Regions from separate parts of the Streptomyces sp. NPDC018045 genome, predicted to be linked through region 1. Evidence: riboswitches for the same ligand, from Rfam matches in the RefSeq annotation. Region 1 holds a riboswitch; each other region holds the start of a gene.

Evidence for each region. A riboswitch is a leader RNA that binds a small molecule or an ion and turns the genes downstream of it on or off. The one in region 1 is predicted to bind cobalamin.
Region 2: linked by a shared signal. The riboswitch ahead of ACH4EB_RS02465 (HoxN/HupN/NixA family nickel/cobalt transporter) and the one ahead of ACH4EB_RS20885 (ABC transporter substrate-binding protein) in region 1 are both predicted to bind cobalamin.
Region 3: linked by a shared signal. The riboswitch ahead of ACH4EB_RS25510 (ribonucleoside-diphosphate reductase subunit alpha) and the one ahead of ACH4EB_RS20885 (ABC transporter substrate-binding protein) in region 1 are both predicted to bind cobalamin.
Region 4: linked by a shared signal. The riboswitch ahead of ACH4EB_RS19770 (FecCD family ABC transporter permease) and the one ahead of ACH4EB_RS20885 (ABC transporter substrate-binding protein) in region 1 are both predicted to bind cobalamin.

The regions. Positions count from the first base shown of each region.
Region 1 covers NZ_JBIRFL010000008.1:206,357-210,997, forward strand. Annotated here, with positions in the region: gene ACH4EB_RS20875 (ABC transporter ATP-binding protein) at 1-726, opposite strand, end outside; gene ACH4EB_RS20880 (FecCD family ABC transporter permease) at 723-1,769, opposite strand; gene ACH4EB_RS20885 (ABC transporter substrate-binding protein) at 1,775-2,773, opposite strand; cobalamin riboswitch at 2,811-2,932, opposite strand; gene ACH4EB_RS20890 (Mov34/MPN/PAD-1 family protein) at 2,971-3,393, opposite strand; gene ACH4EB_RS20895 (amino acid permease) at 3,496-4,641, opposite strand, start outside.
Region 2 covers NZ_JBIRFL010000001.1:588,225-592,865, forward strand. Annotated here, with positions in the region: gene ACH4EB_RS02455 (iron chelate uptake ABC transporter family permease subunit) at 1-1,165, opposite strand, end outside; gene ACH4EB_RS02460 (ABC transporter substrate-binding protein) at 1,165-2,223, opposite strand; cobalamin riboswitch at 2,467-2,680, shown strand; gene ACH4EB_RS02465 (HoxN/HupN/NixA family nickel/cobalt transporter) at 2,678-3,895, shown strand; gene ACH4EB_RS02470 (VOC family protein) at 4,092-4,592, opposite strand.
Region 3 covers NZ_JBIRFL010000013.1:37,238-41,878, reverse strand. Annotated here, with positions in the region: gene ACH4EB_RS25520 (TolB family protein) at 1-62, opposite strand, end outside; gene ACH4EB_RS25515 (TolB family protein) at 153-1,295, opposite strand; cobalamin riboswitch at 1,820-1,960, shown strand; gene ACH4EB_RS25510 (ribonucleoside-diphosphate reductase subunit alpha) at 2,118-4,556, shown strand; gene ACH4EB_RS25505 (ribonucleotide-diphosphate reductase subunit beta) at 4,559-4,641, shown strand, end outside.
Region 4 covers NZ_JBIRFL010000007.1:307,147-311,787, forward strand. Annotated here, with positions in the region: gene ACH4EB_RS19745 (sulfurtransferase) at 1-320, shown strand, start outside; gene ACH4EB_RS19750 (DUF1416 domain-containing protein) at 376-663, shown strand; gene ACH4EB_RS19755 (DUF3099 domain-containing protein) at 777-1,064, shown strand; gene ACH4EB_RS19760 (DsrE family protein) at 1,097-1,462, opposite strand; gene ACH4EB_RS19765 (FABP family protein) at 1,778-2,341, shown strand; cobalamin riboswitch at 2,365-2,496, shown strand; gene ACH4EB_RS19770 (FecCD family ABC transporter permease) at 2,596-3,705, shown strand; gene ACH4EB_RS19775 (ABC transporter ATP-binding protein) at 3,705-4,499, shown strand; gene ACH4EB_RS19780 (ABC transporter substrate-binding protein) at 4,589-4,641, shown strand, end outside.

The DNA of each region.
Region 1 (4,641 bases):
GTCGGGGGTGAGGACCTCGTGCGGCGTTCCCTGGGCGACGACGCGGCCCGCGCGCAGCACGTACAGGCGGTCGCAGTAGTACGCGGCGAGGTTGAGGTCGTGCAGTGCGAGCAGGGTGCTGGTGCCCAGGCCGGCGACGAGGGCGAGAACGTCGAGCTGGTAGCGGATGTCGAGGTGGTTGGTCGGCTCGTCGAGGACGAGCAGGGACGGCTGCTGCACGAGTGCCCGCGCGACCAGGACGCGCTGCCGTTCGCCGCCCGAGAGCGCGGCGAAGGAACGGTCGCGCAGCTCCGCGACGCCCACCCACGCCAGTGCCCGGTCGGCGAGGGCGGTGTCGGCCGCCGAGTCGGTCTCCCAGAAGCGCTTGTGCGGGGAGCGGCCCATGGCGACGATCTCGCGCACGGTCAGCTCGAAGGTGCCGCTGCCGTCCTGGGGGACGGTGGCGACGCGCCGGGCCCGCTCCTTGGCCGTGAACCCGGCCAGGTCCCGGCCGTCCAGGGTGATCCGGCCGTGGGTGGGGGCCAGGGTGCCGTAGACGCAGCGCAGCAGGGTGGTCTTGCCGCTGCCGTTGGGCCCGACCAGGCCGACCGTCTCGCCCGGGGCGACGTGCAGGTCGGCGCCGTCGACGAGATGACGGCCGTCGACGCCGTACGACAGGCCCTCGGTCCGCAGTTCGGCGGGGGCGGCGCCCGCCGGGGTGTCCGTGTCCGTGCTCCGGCCGCTCATCCGGTGATCCCTTCCGTACGGGTGGTGCGGCGCAGCAGCCACAGGAAGAACGGGCCGCCGGCCAGGGCGGTGACCACCCCGACGGGGATCTCCTGGGAGCCGGCGACGGTGCGGGCCAGCAGGTCGGCGAGGACGACGAAGACCGCGCCCGCCAGCGCGACGACCGGCAGCAGGGCGCGGTGCGAGGCGCCGACGAGCATGCGGACGGCGTGCGGCACCATCAGCCCGACGAAGCCGATCGACCCGCTGGCCGCCACGAGTACGCCGGTGACCAGTGACGCGAGGACGAAGACGGCGGCGCGGAAGCGGCCGGTGTCCAGGCCGAGGACGGTGGCGCCCTCCTCGCCCACGAGCAGCAGGTCGAGCGGCCGGGCGAGGGTGAGCAGCAGGGCGAGACCGGCGAGCAGCACGAGGGCGGGCAGCCACAGGGTGTCCCAGCGGGCCTGGCCGAGGCCGCCCAGCGTCCAGAACATGAGGGACCGCAGGTGTTCGGCCCGGGCCGAGGTGACCAGGACGAGGCTGGTCAGCGCGGAGAGGATGTACTGCACCGCGACGCCCGCCAGCACCAGCCGTCCGGTCGTCATGGTGCCGCCGCGCCGGGCCAGGGCGTAGACGGCGACCAGCGCGCCCAGCGATCCGGCGAAGGCGGCCAGCGGCATCGCGACCGCGCCGGCCAGGCCGCCGCCGACGCCGAGGACGACGACCATGACGGCGCCGGTCGAGGCCCCGGAGGAGACGCCGAGCAGGAACGGGTCGGCGAGCGGGTTGCGGACCAGCGCCTGTAGGACGGTGCCGATGACGGCGAGCCCCGCGCCGACGACGGCGCCGAGCAGGACGCGCGGCAGCCGTACGTCGAGGACGATGGTCGGGAACGGGCCGGCGGGCGCGTCCCCGGTCAGGATGCGCAGCACGTCGCCGGGCGGGACGCGGACGGAGCCGAGGACGAGCCCGGCCAGGCCCGCCGCGAGCAGGGCGGCGGCGAGCACGGTCAGGACGAGGGTGTGGCGCAGGCGGCGCGGCGGTGCCGCGGTCGTGCAGGTCACCGGGGCTACTTGACGGCGTCGGGGTGAAGCTGTCCGGCCAGCGACCGGACGGCGTCGGGTACGCGTACGCCGAGTACCGCGCTGGACAACGGCAGCACCGCGAACCGCTTGTTCTTGATGGCCGGTACGTCCTGGAGCGCGGGGTCGTCGAGCAGCCGCTTCTTCTTCGCCGCGACGCTGATACCGCCGTAGTCGTAGATCACGATGATCTCGGGCTTGCGCTCGACGATCTGCTCCCAGGACACGTCGGCCCAGGTCTTGGCCCGGTCCGCGAAGACGTTGCGGCCGCCGGCGAGGGAAATGATCTCGTTGCCGATGCCCTGGCCGCCCGCGGTGTGCACGGCGGAGTCGCCGCTGTCGTAGACGAAGACGGCGGCCGGGTCGGTCCCCTTCAGCTTGTCCTTGGTGGCGGCGATCGTCGTCTCGGCCTTCTTGACCAGGGCTTCGGCCCGGTCGCGTACGCCGAAGGTGGCGCCGACCTCGCGGATCTCCTGGGCGAGCTGCCGAATGCCGGTCCTGCCGTGGGAGCAGTACTCGACGTTCAGGCGGGTCTTGATGCCGGACTTCTCCAGCGCGGCCCGTTCGCGGCCCTCGCCCTTGTCGAAGGCGCTGGCGTAACCGCCGTAGACGAAGTCGGGGTTGGCGCCGAGCAGCGTCTCGTAGGAGGGGTATCCCTTGGCGAGGACCTTGACGCTCCGGTAGTCCTTCTCGTACTGCGGCAGCACCTTGTCGTCGAGGTAGGCGGTGCCGGCCAGCCGGTCCTTGAGGCCGAGGGCGAGCATGATCTCGGTGGTGTGCTGGTTCATGGTCACCACGCGCTCGGGCGGTGCCTCGAAGGTGGTGCGTACGCCGCAGTTCTCGACGGTGTACGGGAAGCCGGCCGTCTTCGCCGTGGCCCCGCCGGGCGCCTTCCCGTCGCCGTCGGTGCCGCAGGCGGCGAGCGGCAGCAGGAGCGCCGCCGCCGTGAGCGCGCGCAGCGCGCCGCGGGACCTGGATCTGGCCATGGCCGTGCCTCCTCCGGGGGATCCGCGTCCCCTGGTCGGTGTGCTGAGGGCGGCAGGTCAGTTCCTGGCTTCCAGGCATGCGGCCTGGTCACAGTGGCGGGACCGTCCCGGATTCGCACCGGGTTCCTGGGTCCTGCCGCCCGAGGTGATGCGGCACAGTGTGTCAGGTGCGCGGGCGGCGTCCGCCGCCGCGGTGCTCAGTAGGCGTCGACGACCTCGACGTCTTCTTCCGTGACCACGCCGTCCACGATCCGGAACGAGCGGAACTGGAACGGTCCGGCGTCGTCGGTGTCGGCCGTGGAGACCAGGACGTAGTGGGCGCCGGGCTCGTTGGCGTAGGAGATGTCCGTACGGGACGGGTACGCCTCGGTGGCGGTGTGCGAGTGGTAGATGATCACCGGCTCCTCGTCCCGGTCGTCCAGCTCGCGGTAGAGCTTCAGCAGGTCCGAGGAGTCGAACTCGTAGAAGGTGGGCGAGCGGGCGGCGTTGAGCATCGGGATGAACCGCTCGGGGCGGCCGCTGCCCTCCGGACCCGCGACCATGCCGCAGGCCTCGTCGGGATGGTCCTTGCGGGCGTGGTCCACGATCTGGTCGTACAGAGCCTTGGTAAGGGTCAGCATGGGCCCAAGAATAAGCAGGCGGGCCGGTGCGTACCGAAGGTTGGTACGCACCGGCCCGCATGCTGGACAGGCACGGAAAGTCCGCCCCGGAAGGGGCCGTTCTCAGTCCTGGTCGCCGCTCTTGCCGGCCGCCGCCGCCCCCACGGCGGGAGCGGCCGGCCTGGCGAACATCTCCGGGTTGCGGGACTTGAGCACCAGGTAGCTGACGCCCAGGACCAGCGCCCAGAACGGCGCCGCGTACAGCGAGACGCGGGCGTCCGGGTCCACGCCCATCATCACGATCACCATGCCGATGAAGGCCAGCGCGAAGATCGAGGTGTACGGGGCGCCGGGCGCCTTGAACTCGGACTGCGGCAGCTCACCGCGGTCGGCCTTGGCCCGGAACCGGAGCTGCGACAGCAGGATCATGATCCAGGCCCACATACCGGAGATCGTCGCGAAGGAGACGACCAGGTCGAAGGCCTTGCCCGGCCACTGGTAGTTGATCCCCACGCCGAACAGCATCATCGCGACGGAGACGCCGGTGCCCCAGGTCGGCAGGCCGTTCTTGCTGAGGCGGGTGAACAGCTTGGGCCCCTGGCCGTTGAGCGCGAGGTCGCGCAGCATCCGGCCGGTGGAGTACATGCCGGAGTTGGCCGAGGACAGCGCCGCGGTCAGCACGACGAAGTTGACGATGGCCGCGCCGGCCGGCAGGCCGATCTGCTGGAAGGCCGCGACGAAGGGGCTCACGCCCGGCTTGAAGACGGTCCAGCTCACGACGGACAGGATGATGATGAGCGCGCCGATGTAGAAGAGGCCGATCCGCCACGGCACGGTGTTGATGGCCTTCGGCAGGACCTTCTTCGGGTTGGTGGCCTCGCCCGCGGTGACGCCGACGAGTTCGACCGCCAGGAAGGCGAACATCACGATCTGCAAGGTCATCAGCGTGCCGCCGATGCCCTTCGGGAAGAATCCGCCGTCCGACCACAGAAGGCTGAAGGAAGCGGTGTCACCGGCGTCGGAGAAACCGATGGTGATCACACCGAGACCGATGAGGATCATGCCGATGATCGCGGTGACCTTGACCATCGAGAACCAGAACTCCAGCTCACCGAAGAGCTTCACGGAGATCAGGTTGATTCCGAACAGGGCGACCGTGAACACCAGGGCCGACGCCCACTGGGGTATTCCCTTGTTCCAGTACTGCACATAGGTGGCTGCTGCAGTCACTTCCGTGATGCCGGTGACCACCCAGAACAGCCAGTACGT
Region 2 (4,641 bases), on a different contig from region 1:
GCGGCAGCAGCCTGCGGTGGTCGCCCCCCACGATCAGCCTGCACAGATGCGGCACCATCAGCCCCACGAAGGCGACCGCCCCGGACACCGACACCAGGACGCCGGTGAGCAGGCTGGTCACCACGAACAGCGTGCGGCGCAGCCGGACGACGTCCACGCCGACGCTCGCCGCCGTCTCGTCCCCCATCGTGAGCGCGTTCAGCGCGCGGGCCCGCGCCTGGAGGACCAGCAGCCCGGCCGGCACGGCGAGCGCCGGCAGGACGAGCGTGCCCCACGTGGCGCCGCCGAGGCTGCCCATCAGCCAGAACAGCACGCCGCGCGTCTGCTGCTCGTCCCCGGCCTGTAGGACGAGATAGCTGGTGAACCCCGCCAGGAACTGCCCGATGCCGACCCCGGCCAGCACCAGCCGCAGCGGCGCGAAGCCGCCGCCCCGGCGGGCCAGCGTCCACACCAGCGCGAACGAGGCGAGCGCCCCGGTGAAGGCGGCCAGCGACAGACCCACGCCCCCACCCAGGCCGAACGTTCCGCCCGCGCCGAACACCCCGCCCGTTCCCGCCATCGCGCCCGCGCCCAGCACGATCGCGGCCACCGCGCCGAGCGACGCACCGTTGGAGATGCCCAGCAGGTACGGGTCCGCCAGCGGGTTGCGCACCAGCGCCTGGGTGGCCGTACCGACGAGCCCGAGGCCCGCGCCGACCAGCGCGGCGAGCAGCGCCCTCGGAACGCGTAGCTGCCAGACGATCAGGTCGTCCGTACCCGGCCGGGGCGGCTCACCGCCCAGCCGCCGGAACACCACCGACCACACCTCGGCCGGAGCGATGTCGGTGGCACCGAGCGCGACGGCCGCGGTCAGCGCGCCGAGCAGCGCGACCAGCAGACCGATGGCGAGCCATACGGTACGAGCCGCGCCTACGGCTCCCGTAGGGGCAGCGTCCGGGGCCGTACGGTCCGACCCGTTACGCTCCTCGACCCGCTCGGCCTGCCCGGCCTGCCCGGCCCCCTCGGCCCGCCCGGCTGACTCGGACCGCTCGGCCGACTTGGCCCGCTCAGCCGGCTCGGCCCGCTCGGACGTCTCGGCCCGTCCGGACGTCTCGGCCCGTCCGGCCGACTTGGCCCGCCCATCCCGCTCAACCTGATCGGCCCGCTCAGCACCGAACGGCGCCATCAGCGGCCCGCCCCGGACGTGGCCAGCCGGTCCGGGTAGAGCGTCTCCGCGATCTGCCGTACCGTGTCGGCATTGCCCACCCCGGCGATGGTCGTCCGCTCCGAGCCGATCCGAAGGAATTTTCCGTCCTTCACCGCCCGCAGCCCCGCCGTGGCCGGAAACTCCTTGAGAAATCTCTCGGCCTCGTCGAATGCCTTCTCGTTGGCCGCGGCGCTGCCCCGGTTCCGTACGCCGAGTTGAATCCAGTCCGGGTCCTTGCCGACCACGTCCTCCCACGACACCGGCTTGAAAGCGCTCGCGCAGTCCGCGAAGACGTTCCGCGCCCCGGCTTCGGTCAACACCGCGTTCGCCACCTGGCGATTGCAGACCGCGACGGGCTGTTTCGTCCCCGCGTCGAAATCGAAGAAGAAGTACGACGGCCGCTTCGCCGCGGGCACGTCCGCGAGGGCCGCATGTACCGAGGAGACCTTCTTCCGCATCTCCCTCACCAGTTGCGTCGCACGCTGCGAAGTGCCCGTGACCTGCCCGAGCCGCTGAATGTCGCCCTCCACCGCCGACAGATCCCGCTGCGGCACCTTCTTGCGCGGCGCGCACGCCGTCGACGCCAGATAGACGTGCTTGATGCCCGCCGCGGCGAATTCCTCCTCGGTCGGCCCGGTCGCCGCTCCACCCATGGTGCCCATGGAAGCGAACGTGTCGATATAGACGTCGGCTCCGGAACCGAGCAGCTTCTCCTTCGGAATCACCGTCTTCCCCAGCACCGGGACACGCTGCGCGCGGGCATCGAGTTCAGGCGGCAACGTGCCCTTTCCGGGCGGGAATCCGGTACCGATGACCCGGTCACCCGCACCCAGCCGGAGCAGCATTTCCAGGCTCGCCGCATTGCTCGTGACGATTTTCCGCGGCGCCTCGGTGAACGTCGTCCGCCGCCCGTCGCAATCGGCAACCGTGACGGGAAAGCCTCCCGCCGCGCCGCCCGAACCGGCCGATCCGCCCGCAGCCGTACGCCCGTCACCACTGCCGCAACCAGTGGCCAGCGCGGCCACCGCCAGCACCACCACTGACGCCGCCGTCGTCACCGATCGCTTTCCGGTCACCGACTTCACCAGACCCACGCGAGGACGCATACGTCCGCTCTCCCTGCCTCTCGACTGCCCACGGCCCGCGTATACGGGCCCAGGACCAGGTAGTCGAGCGGACGGCGCCCCGGGTTCCCGCCATGTTGGTCCGATGACCTTGTCCGACGCCCCTGTCCGATGACCATCCAGCGATCATGACCATGACCATGTGGCCAGCGGGCGTTAGAGTGTCCGGGCCGTGGTGTCGGGAAGACCGGTGAAGACCTTCGGGTCCAGACCGGAGCGGCCCTCGCCACTGTGATCGGGAAGTTCCCGCCCCTTTCCGTACGCGCCGGGCGCCCGTACGGAGCCACTGGCCGCAGCCCGCGGCCGGGAAGGCAGGGGCGGGCGCGTACACCCGTCAGCCAGGAGACCGGCCACGGCATCTCACGAAATGATCCACGAGGTGCTGGAGCGTGACCACCGGATGCCCCTGTCCGCCGATTCCCCTACGCCGTCCCCGACTTCTCCGCCAACCCCTCCCCCAGCCGCAACGTCGTCCCCCTCGCCTTCCCCCTCCCCGCCCCTTCTGCCCGGGTTTCGCTGGCGGCGCCAGGACACCGTGCGGACCGCGGGCCTGATGGCGGTCATAGCCGCCCTGCACGTCGTCGCCTTCGGTGTGCTCTTCCTGCTGGTCGTGCCGCAGCACTACACCGTGGGCTCGCAGGTCTTCGGGGTCGGCCTCGGCATCACCGCGTACACCCTCGGCATGCGGCACGCCTTCGACGCCGACCACATCGCCGCCATCGACAACACCACCCGCAAACTGATGGCCGACGGCAAGCGCCCGGTCTCGGTGGGCTTCTGGTTCGCGCTCGGGCACTCCAGCGTGGTCGTCGCCATGGCGGCCCTGGTCGCCGGCGGCGCACAGTTGGCCGGCACCCTGCTCGACGACGGATCGAGCGCCCACCAGGTGCTCGGCACCGTGGGCACCACGGTCTCCGGCGGCTTCCTCTACCTCATCGCCGCCCTCAACCTCGTCGCGCTGGCGGGCATCTGGCGGGTGTTCCGCGCGATGCGGCAGGGCCGGTACGACGAGACGGAGCTGGAACAGCACCTCGACTCCCGCGGCTTCATGAACCGCGTACTGGGCCGCTTCACCCGCTCCATCACCCGGCCCGGCCAGATGTACCCGCTCGGCCTGCTCTTCGGCCTCGGCTTCGACACCGCGACCGAGGTGACGCTGATGGTGATGGCGGGCAGCGGCGCGGCGGCCGGTCTGCCGTGGTACGCGATCCTGGTCCTGCCGCTGCTCTTCGCTGCGGGGATGAGCCTGTTCGACACGCTGGACGGTACGTTCATGAACTTCGCGTACCAGTGGGCGTTCTCGAACCCGGTACGCAAGGTCTACTACAACCTCACGATCACCGGCCTGTCGATCGCCGTCGCCTTCTTCATCGGAACCATCGAACTGGTCACCGTCCTGCACGAGAAGCTGGGCCTCACCGACGGCCTCACCGGCTGGATCTCGTCGATCGACCTGGACAACGTGGGCTTCATCATCGTCGGCCTGTTCGTGGTCGTCTGGGCGGCCGCCCTGGCGTACTGGCGGCTGGCCGGGGTGGAAAAGCGCTGGTCGGCCCGGGCGACGGAGGGCCGGGAGGCCGCTTGACCTAGGAGGCGCGGCGGCTGGGGGGCGGTAGGTCGCTTGGCGTGCGGGGGCGCGGAGCCGGGATCGGAAGGCTGCTTGGCCTACGGGGACGCGGAGCCGACCCGACCACGCGTACCCCGCTCTCAAGCTGCCGACCCGGGCGCCGCGCCCACCTTCCCCTTCGCACCGCCGACCCGGGCGCCGCGCCCCCTCCCCCTCAAGTCGCGGAACCGGCCGCCGCGCCCGTCTTCACGTCCCGCCCCCAGCGCGCCAGCTCGGCTTCGAGGTCGAGCGGACGGAGCCGGTCCGGTTCGTCCGGCCCCGGCCAGTCCTCCCGCGGCACCCGCCACATGACCTCGAACTCGTTGCCGTCCGGATCCTTGGCGTACACCGACTTGGACACCAGGTGATCGGTGGCGCCGACCAACGCGCCCCGCTCCGCCAGGTCCGCCGACACGTCCGCCAGCTCGCCGAGGGTGCCGACCTCCCAGGCCAGGTGGTAGAGCCCCACCCGCCCATGCTCCGGCCCGGGCGCCGCGGCGCCGACCGCGAACAGCCCGAGGTCGTGATCGTTCGCGGTCCCCTCGGCCCTGAGGAACGCGGCCCTCCCCGGGATCTCGCTGTCCACCCGGAACCCCAGCGCCTCCGTGTAGAAGTCCACAGCGCGCGCCACGTCCCGTACGTAGAGCACCGCGTGATTCAGCCGCCGCACCGCCACGTCAACCCCTCACCTTCCGCTTCTCCACTCACGTCGCTTTCGCTTCCTT
Region 3 (4,641 bases), on a different contig from region 1:
GCGAGCGCGCACACGCCCGTCACTGCGGTGAGTCTTCGTGCGGTGGTGCGGGTGGGCCTCATGGTCGGTTCCCCTCCTGGTCGGTGCGTTGGGTGCGGCCCGTGCCCGCGCGCCGGTGTCGCGGCACGCGGGCGCGTCGGCGGGCCGGTACGTCAGTGCCGGAGCCGGCGGACGAAGACGTCGCCCGTCCCGTTCGTGTCCCCGGGCACCAGCCCGGCGTCGCGTGAGTCGAACGCGGCCAGCCGCCCGGTGGCGTCGGGTGCCGCGGTGTTCGTCCAGGACGCCGACTGGCCGCCGCCCGCACCGACGTTGATCCGCTCGACGCGCCCGGTCCGCAGGTCGCGGACGAAGCCGTCGACCTGGCCGTTGGTGTCGCCGGGCACCAGGTTGGTGGCGGCGGAGGTGAAGAAGAGCCGCCGGTTGTCCGCGCTGAGCCGCCCGTCGGAGGACCAGCCGTTGCCCTGGGAGCCGTCGTGCGCGCGGGACAGCAGCCGGGTGGTGCCCTGCTCCAGGTCGCGGGCGAAGAGGTCGTACGTGCCGTTGGTGTCGTCCGGCACCACGTCCGCGGCCAGGGCGGAGAAGACCGCGTACCGGCCGTCGGGGCTGAGCCCCGGGGACGGCGACACGCCGACGACGGCGTCCGTGGTGCTCAGGCTCGCCGGCCGGGTCCGTCCGGTGTCCAGGTCGTGGACGTACATGGGGTCCTGCGGCGGCGGCCGGCGGAAGCCGGGCCCGGCGGGGGTGAGGTTCCGCGCCTTCGAGGTGAACGCGATCCGGCGGCCGTCGGCGCTGATCGACGGGAAGGCGGACGCGGCGTCGGCCTGGGTGCCGTCACTCGCCGCGCTCACCCGTCGTACCGTTCCCGCCCGCACATCGTGAACGAAGATGTCCAGGCTCTCGTTGGTGTCGCCGGGCACCAGGTCCGGGCGGTGAGAGCCGAAGGCGAGCCGGTGGCCGCTGCCGCTGAGGGCGAAGTTCTGCACCCCGTACCCGTACGGGGACTTCCCGGCGCCCGCGGTGGGGCTGGTGGTGCGCCCGGTGCGGCGGTCGTGGACGAAGACGTCGCCCTCGTCGTTGGTGTCGCCGCTGACCAGGTTCGCCGCGCTGGAGTAGAAGGCGACGTACCGGCCGTCGGCGCTGATCTCGGGCGAGCCGGACAGGCCGTCGCCGAGCGTGCCGTCGCTGCCGACGCTGACCAGGTCGACCTTTCCCGTCCGTAAATCCTTGACGTAGACGTCCTGGTGGCCGTTGGTGTCCGTGGGCCCCAGATTGGTGGCTTCCGAGGTGAATGCCACGAACCGCCCGTTCGCGCTGAGCTTCGGATCCCCGGAAAAACCGTTTCCTTGCGTTCCGTCCGCGGCCACGCTGACCCGCTCGGTGACCCCGGCCGCAGGCGAAGCGGCCGCCCCGGACGCGGGCAGCACCCCCGCCACGGCACACGCTCCCGCCACCAGACCCACGACGCGCACGGCGCCACGCGCCCCACCCGTTCTTCGCATGTTTCCCCCCTCACACAAGGCCCCCACCCGCCCCGCCGGCCGACGGAGCAGACAAGGAGCCAATACGCTTCAGGGGGCCCGGTCAACGCATCAGGGACGTTCCGCGCCACCAATACGCCCCCTGCATCAGCCGCTGTCCAGGCCGTTCGGAACGGCCGGGCAACGGCTTCGGAACCCCCCGGGAACGGCCTCGCAGCCGCCTCGTGACACCCTCTCGGAGGTCCCGGCCCACCCCCGGAGCGCGCCCCGAACGGCCGCCGAATACCACGGCTTCGGACAACCCCGCGCCAACGCGACACAAGATATGGGGGTGGGTGCACGAGGCAGCACAAGATGTATGCTCGTGCTCGCTGTCGTCGCAGGGGAATCCGGTGCGAATCCGGAACTGTCCCGCAACGGTGTACGAAGTGCGTAAACCGCACCCGTGAGTCCGAAGACCTGCCCACAGCACGTCCACGCCGGAACCGGCGCGGACGTCGATACGTCCGGGTCTCGCGGGTTGGACCGGTGGACGCTGCGCGGTGTGCCCGCGCGCCCCTTGCCGTGCCGGGGGCGCCGCACGCCCGCACGCGCCGCCGTGCCCTCCCCGGACCCTCGCCGAGTGAGGGAGAGCAGCACGTGACCATCGCGCCAACGGAGCCCGCAGCAGCCGAGCAGGTCGCGCAGCCCGCGAAGGACACGCAGCCCCGGCAGGGCACCGGCGGCCGGGCCGAGGACGGCCCCGGCGCCGCCCTGCTGCGCACGCTGACCGACCTCACCGCCGACCTGCCCGCCACCGACCCGGGCAAGATCGCCGCCGCCGCGCTGCGCGGCCGCCACCCCGGCTCCGACGAGGCCGAGCTGCGCTCGCTGGCCATGGAGGCCGCGGCCGGCCTGATCGGCGACGAGCCGCAGTACTCCAAGCTCGCCGCCCGCCTGCTGACCCGCGCCATCGCCGAGGAGGCGGCCGCGGAGGGGGCGACCGCCTTCTCGGCCTCCGTCGCCGTCGGCCACCGCGAGGGCCTGATCGCCGACAGCACGGCGGAGTTCGTACGGACCCACGCGGCCCGCCTGGACGAGTTGGTGGAGCGCGCCCTGGCGGACGGCGCGGACGACCGGTTCGGCTACTTCGGCCTGCGCACCCTGCACTCCCGCTACCTGCTGCGCCACCCGATCTCCCGCCAGGTGATCGAGACCCCGCAGCACTTCCTGCTGCGGGTGGCCTGTGGCCTGGCCGAGGACCACAGCGAGCGGGCCCTGGCCGACGTCGCCGAGCTGTACCGGCTGACCAGCACACTGTCGTACCTGCCCTCCTCGCCGACGCTGTTCAACTCCGGCACCCGGCACCCGCAGATGTCCTCCTGCTACCTGCTGGACTCCCCGCTGGACGAGCTGGACTCGATCTACGACCGCTACCACCAGGTGGCGCGGCTGTCGAAGCACGCCGGCGGCATCGGCCTGTCGTACTCCCGGGTCCGCGCCCGCGGCTCGCTGATCCGCGGCACCAACGGCCATTCCAACGGCATCGTGCCGTTCCTGCGCACCCTGGACGCCTCGGTCGCGGCCGTGAACCAGGGCGGCCGGCGCAAGGGCGCCGCCTGCGTCTACCTGGAGACCTGGCACGCGGACCTGGAGGAGTTCCTGGAGCTGCGCGACAACACGGGCGAGGAGGCCCGGCGCACCCACAACCTGAACATCGCGCACTGGATCCCCGACGAGTTCATGCGCCGCGTGGAGGCCGACGCCGACTGGTCGCTGTTCTCCCCCAGCGACGCGCCCGAACTGGTGGACCTGTACGGCGACGAGTTCGACGCCGCGTACCGCAAGGCCGAGGCCGAGGGCCGCGCCGTCAAGCAGGTCCCGGCCCGCGTCCTGTACTCGCGGATGATGCGCACCCTCGCGCAGACCGGCAACGGCTGGATGACCTTCAAGGACGCCGCCAACCGCACCGCGAACCAGACCGCCGAGCCCGGCAAGGTCGTGCACTCCTCGAACCTGTGCACCGAGATCCTGGAGGTCACTGACGACGGCGAGACCGCCGTCTGCAACCTCGGCTCGGTCAACCTCGCCGCCCACCTGGGTGACGACGGTGAGATGGACTGGGAGCGGCTGGACGCCACGGTCCGCACCGCCGTGACCTTCCTGGACCGCGTGGTGGACATCAACTTCTACCCGACCGAGCAGGCCGGCGCCTCCAACTCCCGCTGGCGCCCGGTGGGCCTGGGCCTGATGGGCCTCCAGGACGTCTTCTTCCGGCTGCGGCTGGGCTTCGACTCGCCCGAGGCGCGGGAGCTGTCCACCCGCATCTCCGAGCGGATCATGCTCGCGGCGTACGAGGCGTCCGCCGACCTCGCCGAGCGGCACGGCCCGCACCCGGCCTGGTCCGCGACCCGTACGGCCCGCGGCGTGCTGCACCCCGACCACTACCCGAACGCCGAGCCGCGCTGGGCGGACCGGTGGGCGGCGCTGCGCGCCCGTATCGCGGCGACCGGGATGCGCAACTCGCTGCTGCTGGCCATCGCGCCGACCGCCACCATCGCCTCCATCGCGGGCGTGTACGAGTGCATCGAGCCGCAGGTCTCGAACCTGTTCAAGCGCGAGACGCTGTCGGGCGAATTCCTCCAGGTCAACGCGTACCTGATCGAGGAGCTGAAGGCGCTGGGCCTGTGGGACGCGCGCACTCGTGACGCGCTGCGCGAGGCCAACGGCTCGGTGCAGGAGCTGGACTGGATTCCCGCCGGCATCCGCGAGCTGTACCGCACGGCCTGGGAGATCCCGCAGCGCGCGCTGATCGACATGGCGGCGGACCGTACGCCCTACCTCGACCAGAGCCAGTCGCTGAACCTGTTCATGGCCTCCCCGACCATCGGCAAGCTCAGCTCGATGTACGCGTACGCCTGGAAGCGCGGCATCAAGACCACGTACTACCTCCGCTCGCGTCCGGCGACCCGTATCGCCCAGTCCGCGCGCGGCACCGGCGGGGGCGCGCAGCCCGCTCCCGTCCCCGCTCAGGCGGCCGATCCCGAGGCCGTCGCCTGCTCCCTGGAAAACCCCGAGTCCTGCGAGGCATGCCAGTAACCATGACTACCGCACCCGAGAAGAACGACACCCCCGAGACGTCCGCGGCCGCCTCGCACACCGCCACCACCGGCAGCAAGAACCT
Region 4 (4,641 bases), on a different contig from region 1:
TCGCCCCGGCACACCTGCCGCAGGAACAGTCGCAGCGCCCCGGCCACGTGCCGAGCGCCCGCAACATCCCGTGGTCGAAGAACGCCAACGACGACGGCACCTTCAAGTCGGACGACGAGCTCAAGGCCCTCTACGAGGCCGAGAACGTGGACCTGACGAAGGACACCATCGCCTACTGCCGCATCGGCGAGCGCTCGGCGCTCACCTGGTTCGTGCTGCACGAGCTGCTCGGCCAGAGCAACGTCAAGAACTACGACGGCTCCTGGACCGAGTACGGCTCGCTGGTCGGCGTGCCGATCGAGCTCGGCGCCGCCAAGTAGCGCACCGCCGCACCGCCTCCCTCCCGTACCCCTCAACCACCAAGGAAGTACCCCCATGTGTGGAGCCAAGGCCGGCGGCCCGGACGCTTCGGCCATCAAGCCGGGCGAGACCACGATCCAGGGCAGCGTGACCCGCGACGGCCAGCCCGTCACCGGTTACGTGCGCCTGCTGGACAGCACCGGCGAGTTCACCGCCGAGGTCCCCACCTCGGCGACCGGGCAGTTCCGCTTCTACGCGGCCGAGGGCACCTGGACGCTGCGCGCCCTGGTCCCGGGCGCGACCGCGGACCGCACCGTCGTCGCGCAGCACGGTGGCCTCGCGGAGGTCGCCATCGCCGTCTGACACCACGTACGCACGTACGGCCGCCGGGCCGCGCCCCAGGGGTTTGGACGCCTTCGCAAGGGGTGCGGCCCGCCGCGCTTCCCAGCCGCGGCGGCCGGATCTACGGTGGAACCATGTCCGCGCACCAGCGTCCGCCCGCGCAGCGCCGGCACCGCCGGTACTTCGTCCTGATGGGCGTGTGCATCGCCCTGTTCGTGCTGGCGTGGGGCGTCGTACGGCTGTGGTCCGTACCGGCGGCCGTGGCGATGTGCGTGGTCGCCATGGTCATCCCGCCGTTCGCGGCGATCATCGGCAACCGGCGGGAGCCGGGTGAGCGCTGGTGGGACGAGTCGGGCGACCCCGAGTCGGACCGGTGGTGGCGCGAGCTGGACGACCACGGCCCCGGCTCCGGCCGCCGCTGAGCCGTCCTCCGGCCCGCCGCCCTCAGCCGCCCTCAGTAGACGAGCGCCTGCACGCCGTCCGGCATGATCTCGCTCACGAAGACCTGCGCTCCGGCGATCCGGGCGCACTCGATGAGGTCCTTCTCGTCGATGTCCCGGCGGGCCGCGCACTGGGTGCACACGGTGATGGTGCCGCCGCCCGACACGATCCCGTCGATCAGGTCCGGCAGCGGCGCCGCGTGCGGCAGCTCGAACTCCGCCGCGCGCCCCGGCAGCGCGAACCACACCGACTCCCCGGTCAGCCACAGGGAGACGTGCACCCCGCTGGCCACGGCCACCGCCGCCACCGTGAACGCCTGCGAGCACCGCTCGGGGGCGTCCGACCCCGCCGTCACCTTGATCACCAGCTTCTTGGCCATACGGTCACTCTAGAACCGCGGCCCACGCCGCCGGTCACCCGGCGGGACCGACCTCACAGCGCCGCCACCGGCCATGCCGACTAGACTCGCTTCCGGTCCGTAACACCTCACTCCGTCCGAGGAGCGCGCTCGTGCTTGAGGCAGTCTTCACCACCCTGCTCGTCCTGGTCGCCGTCGGCGTCGTCGCCTTCGCCGGGCTGACCTGGAAGAAGCTGTACCAGGGCCAGCGCTGACTCCCGCCCGCCGCCCGCACCCCGGGTACGAGCGCTTCGCGCGCCCCTACCACCTTTTCCCCGATACAGATCGCCTGAGCTGATGATCGAGATCCCGTCCGACCTGAACCCGGCCCTCGTGCCCCTCGCCTTCCTGCTCGGCAACTGGGAGGGCGCGGGCGTCGCGGACTTCCCCGGTACCGAGAAGTGCAACTTCGGCCAAGAGGTCACCTTCACCCACGACGGGCGTGACTTCCTCGAATACACCTCGCACAGTTGGGTGCTCGACGCCGAGGGCAAGAAGGTCGCACCGCTGGAGACCGAGTCCGGCTACTGGCGCATCGACAAGGACCGCAAGGTCGAGATCGTGATGATCCGCGACGGCGGTGTCGCGGAGGTCTGGTACGGCGAGCTGGCCGACCAGAAGCCGCAGATCGACCTGGCGACCGACGCCGTGGCGCGCACCGCCGCCTCCGGCCCGTACACCGGCGGCAAGCGCCTGTACGGGTACGTGAACAGCGACCTGATGTGGGTCGGCGAGAAGGCCACCCCCGAGGTGCCGCTGCGCCCGTACATGTCGGCCCACCTGAAGAAGGTCGTCGACCCCAGCGAGTGGGCCAAGGACCTCAAGGACCTGCCGGACGACGGCATCGCCTTCTTCAAGTAGACGGCCTGCACGTCAGACAGCACACGCAAGACAGCACACACAGTCGCAGAGCGCCCCGCGGGGGAAGTCCGGTGAGAGTCCGGCGCTGACCCGCAACGGTGTGCGGAACGTCCGTTCCGCCAGCCCGATCACCCGCGGGGGCGCCCGTTCCTGACAACTCGCCGTGGACTGCGAGGGGACACCGCCGCCGGCCTCGCGCCACGCGCCGGCCCCTGACCGTACGGACACGGCCCGAGCCGAAGGCGTACGTCCTCTTGGCCGCCTCCGCCCGTACCGCAGATCCCGCCCACGGCGCGGACCCCGCCGGCGCCCGGCCGCGTACCGGCTCGCCGGTGCCCACCGGGCCGCTGGTCGCCGGGCTCGCCGTCGTCCTGCTCGCCTCGCTGGTGTGCGGCGTCGGCCTCGGCGCCGCCGGCATCGGGTGGGATGAGGTGCTGCGCCACCTCGGCTCCGGGCTGAGCGGCGGCACCATCACCTCCGACGAGGTCTCCGCGTACACCATCGTGTGGGAGCTGCGCTTCCCGCGCGCGCTCCTGGCCGCCGTCGTCGGCGCGGGGCTGTCCGCCATCGGCGTGGCCGTCCAGGCCCTGGTGCGCAATGCCCTCGCCGATCCCTTCGTACTCGGCATCTCCTCCGGCGCGGCGGTCGGTGCCAACGCCGTCCTGCTCTTCGGCTCGCTGGCGGCGCTCGGCGTCTGGGCGCTGTCCACGGCCGCCTTCGGCTCGGCGCTGCTGGCCATGGCGCTGGTGTACGCGGCGGCCCGCAGCGCGCACGGCCTGACGCCGCTGCGGCTGGTGCTGACCGGCTCCGCGATGTACTACGGCTTCTCCGCACTCTCCACCCTGATGGTCTTCGCCGCCGACCGGGGCGAGGCGGCGCGCTCCGCCATGATGTGGCTGCTCGGCAGCCTCAGCGGGGCGGGCTGGGGCTCACTGCCCGTCGCCGCGGCGGCGGTGGCCGGCGCGCTGCTGTACCTGATGCTCTCCGCGGGCCGCCTGAACGCGCTCGCCATGGGCGACGAGTCGGCCGCCGCGCTCGGCGTGGACCCCGGACGGCTGCGGCGGGAACTGTTCGCGGTCACGGCGGCCGTCACCGGCGCGGTGGTCGCGGTCAGCGGGGCGATCGGCTTCGTCGGGCTGATGGTGCCGCATGTGACCCGGATGCTGGTGGGCGCCGGGCACCGCCGGGTGCTGGCGGTGGCTCCGCTGCTGGGCGCGGTGCTGATGGTGTGGGTGGACGTCCTGTCCCGGGTGCTGCTGGCGCCCGTCGAACTGCCGGTCGGGGTGATCACCGCCGTGATCGGCGTACCGGCCTTCGTCCTCCTGATGCGGCGCCGCGGCTACACGTTCGGGGGCGGGGTCTGATGCGGGTCGACATCGACGCGGTGTCCGTGGACGTGGCCGGTGCCCGGCTCGTGCACGACATCACCCTGCGCGCGGACAGCGGCCGGGTCGTCGGGCTGGTCGGGCCCAACGGCAGCGGCAAGTCCACCCTGCTGCGCTGCGCCTACCGCGCGCTGCGCCCGGCCGCCGGGACGGTGCGGCTGGACGGCACCGACCTGCACACCATGGGCGTACGCGAAGGGGCCCGGCACCTGGCCGCGCTGCCCCAGGAGTCGGCGACCGAGTTCGGGTTCACGGCCGCCGAGGTCGTCGCGATGGGGCGGCTGCCGCACCAGCGCGGGTCCGGGCGGCCGAGCGCGGCGGACCTCCGGGTGTGCGAGCGGGCGCTGGTACGGACCGGCGCGGCCCACCTGGCCGAGCGCTCGTTCCTGAGCCTGTCCGGCGGGGAGAAGCAGCGCGTCCTGATCGCCCGCGCGCTGGCCCAGGAGCCGCGGGTGCTGGTGCTGGACGAGCCGACGAACCACCTCGACATCGCCCAGCAGCTCGAACTGCTGGCGCTGGTGCGGGACAGCGGACTGACGGTGCTGACCGCGCTGCACGACCTGAACCTGGCCGCCGGGCACTGCGACGAGCTGTACGTCATCTCCGGCGGGCGCATCGTCGCCTCCGGCGCGCCGCACGACGTGCTGGGGCCGGAGCTGCTGGCCGAGGTGTTCGGGGTGCGCGCACACCGCGTACCGCACCCCGAAACCGGCGCCGTACAGCTCCTGTTCGACCGCCTGCCCGGCCGTACCGCCCCGTCGGCCGCCTCCTGACGACCGCCGCGCCCCCCGGACCAAGCCCCCTACAACCTGCCGTACCAACCCCCGCGAAGCCCGTCGTGAAGCCCGCCCCGAGGAGCCCCATGCGCACCCGCCACCGCACCGCCGCCCTGCTCACCGCCCTCACGCTCGCCGC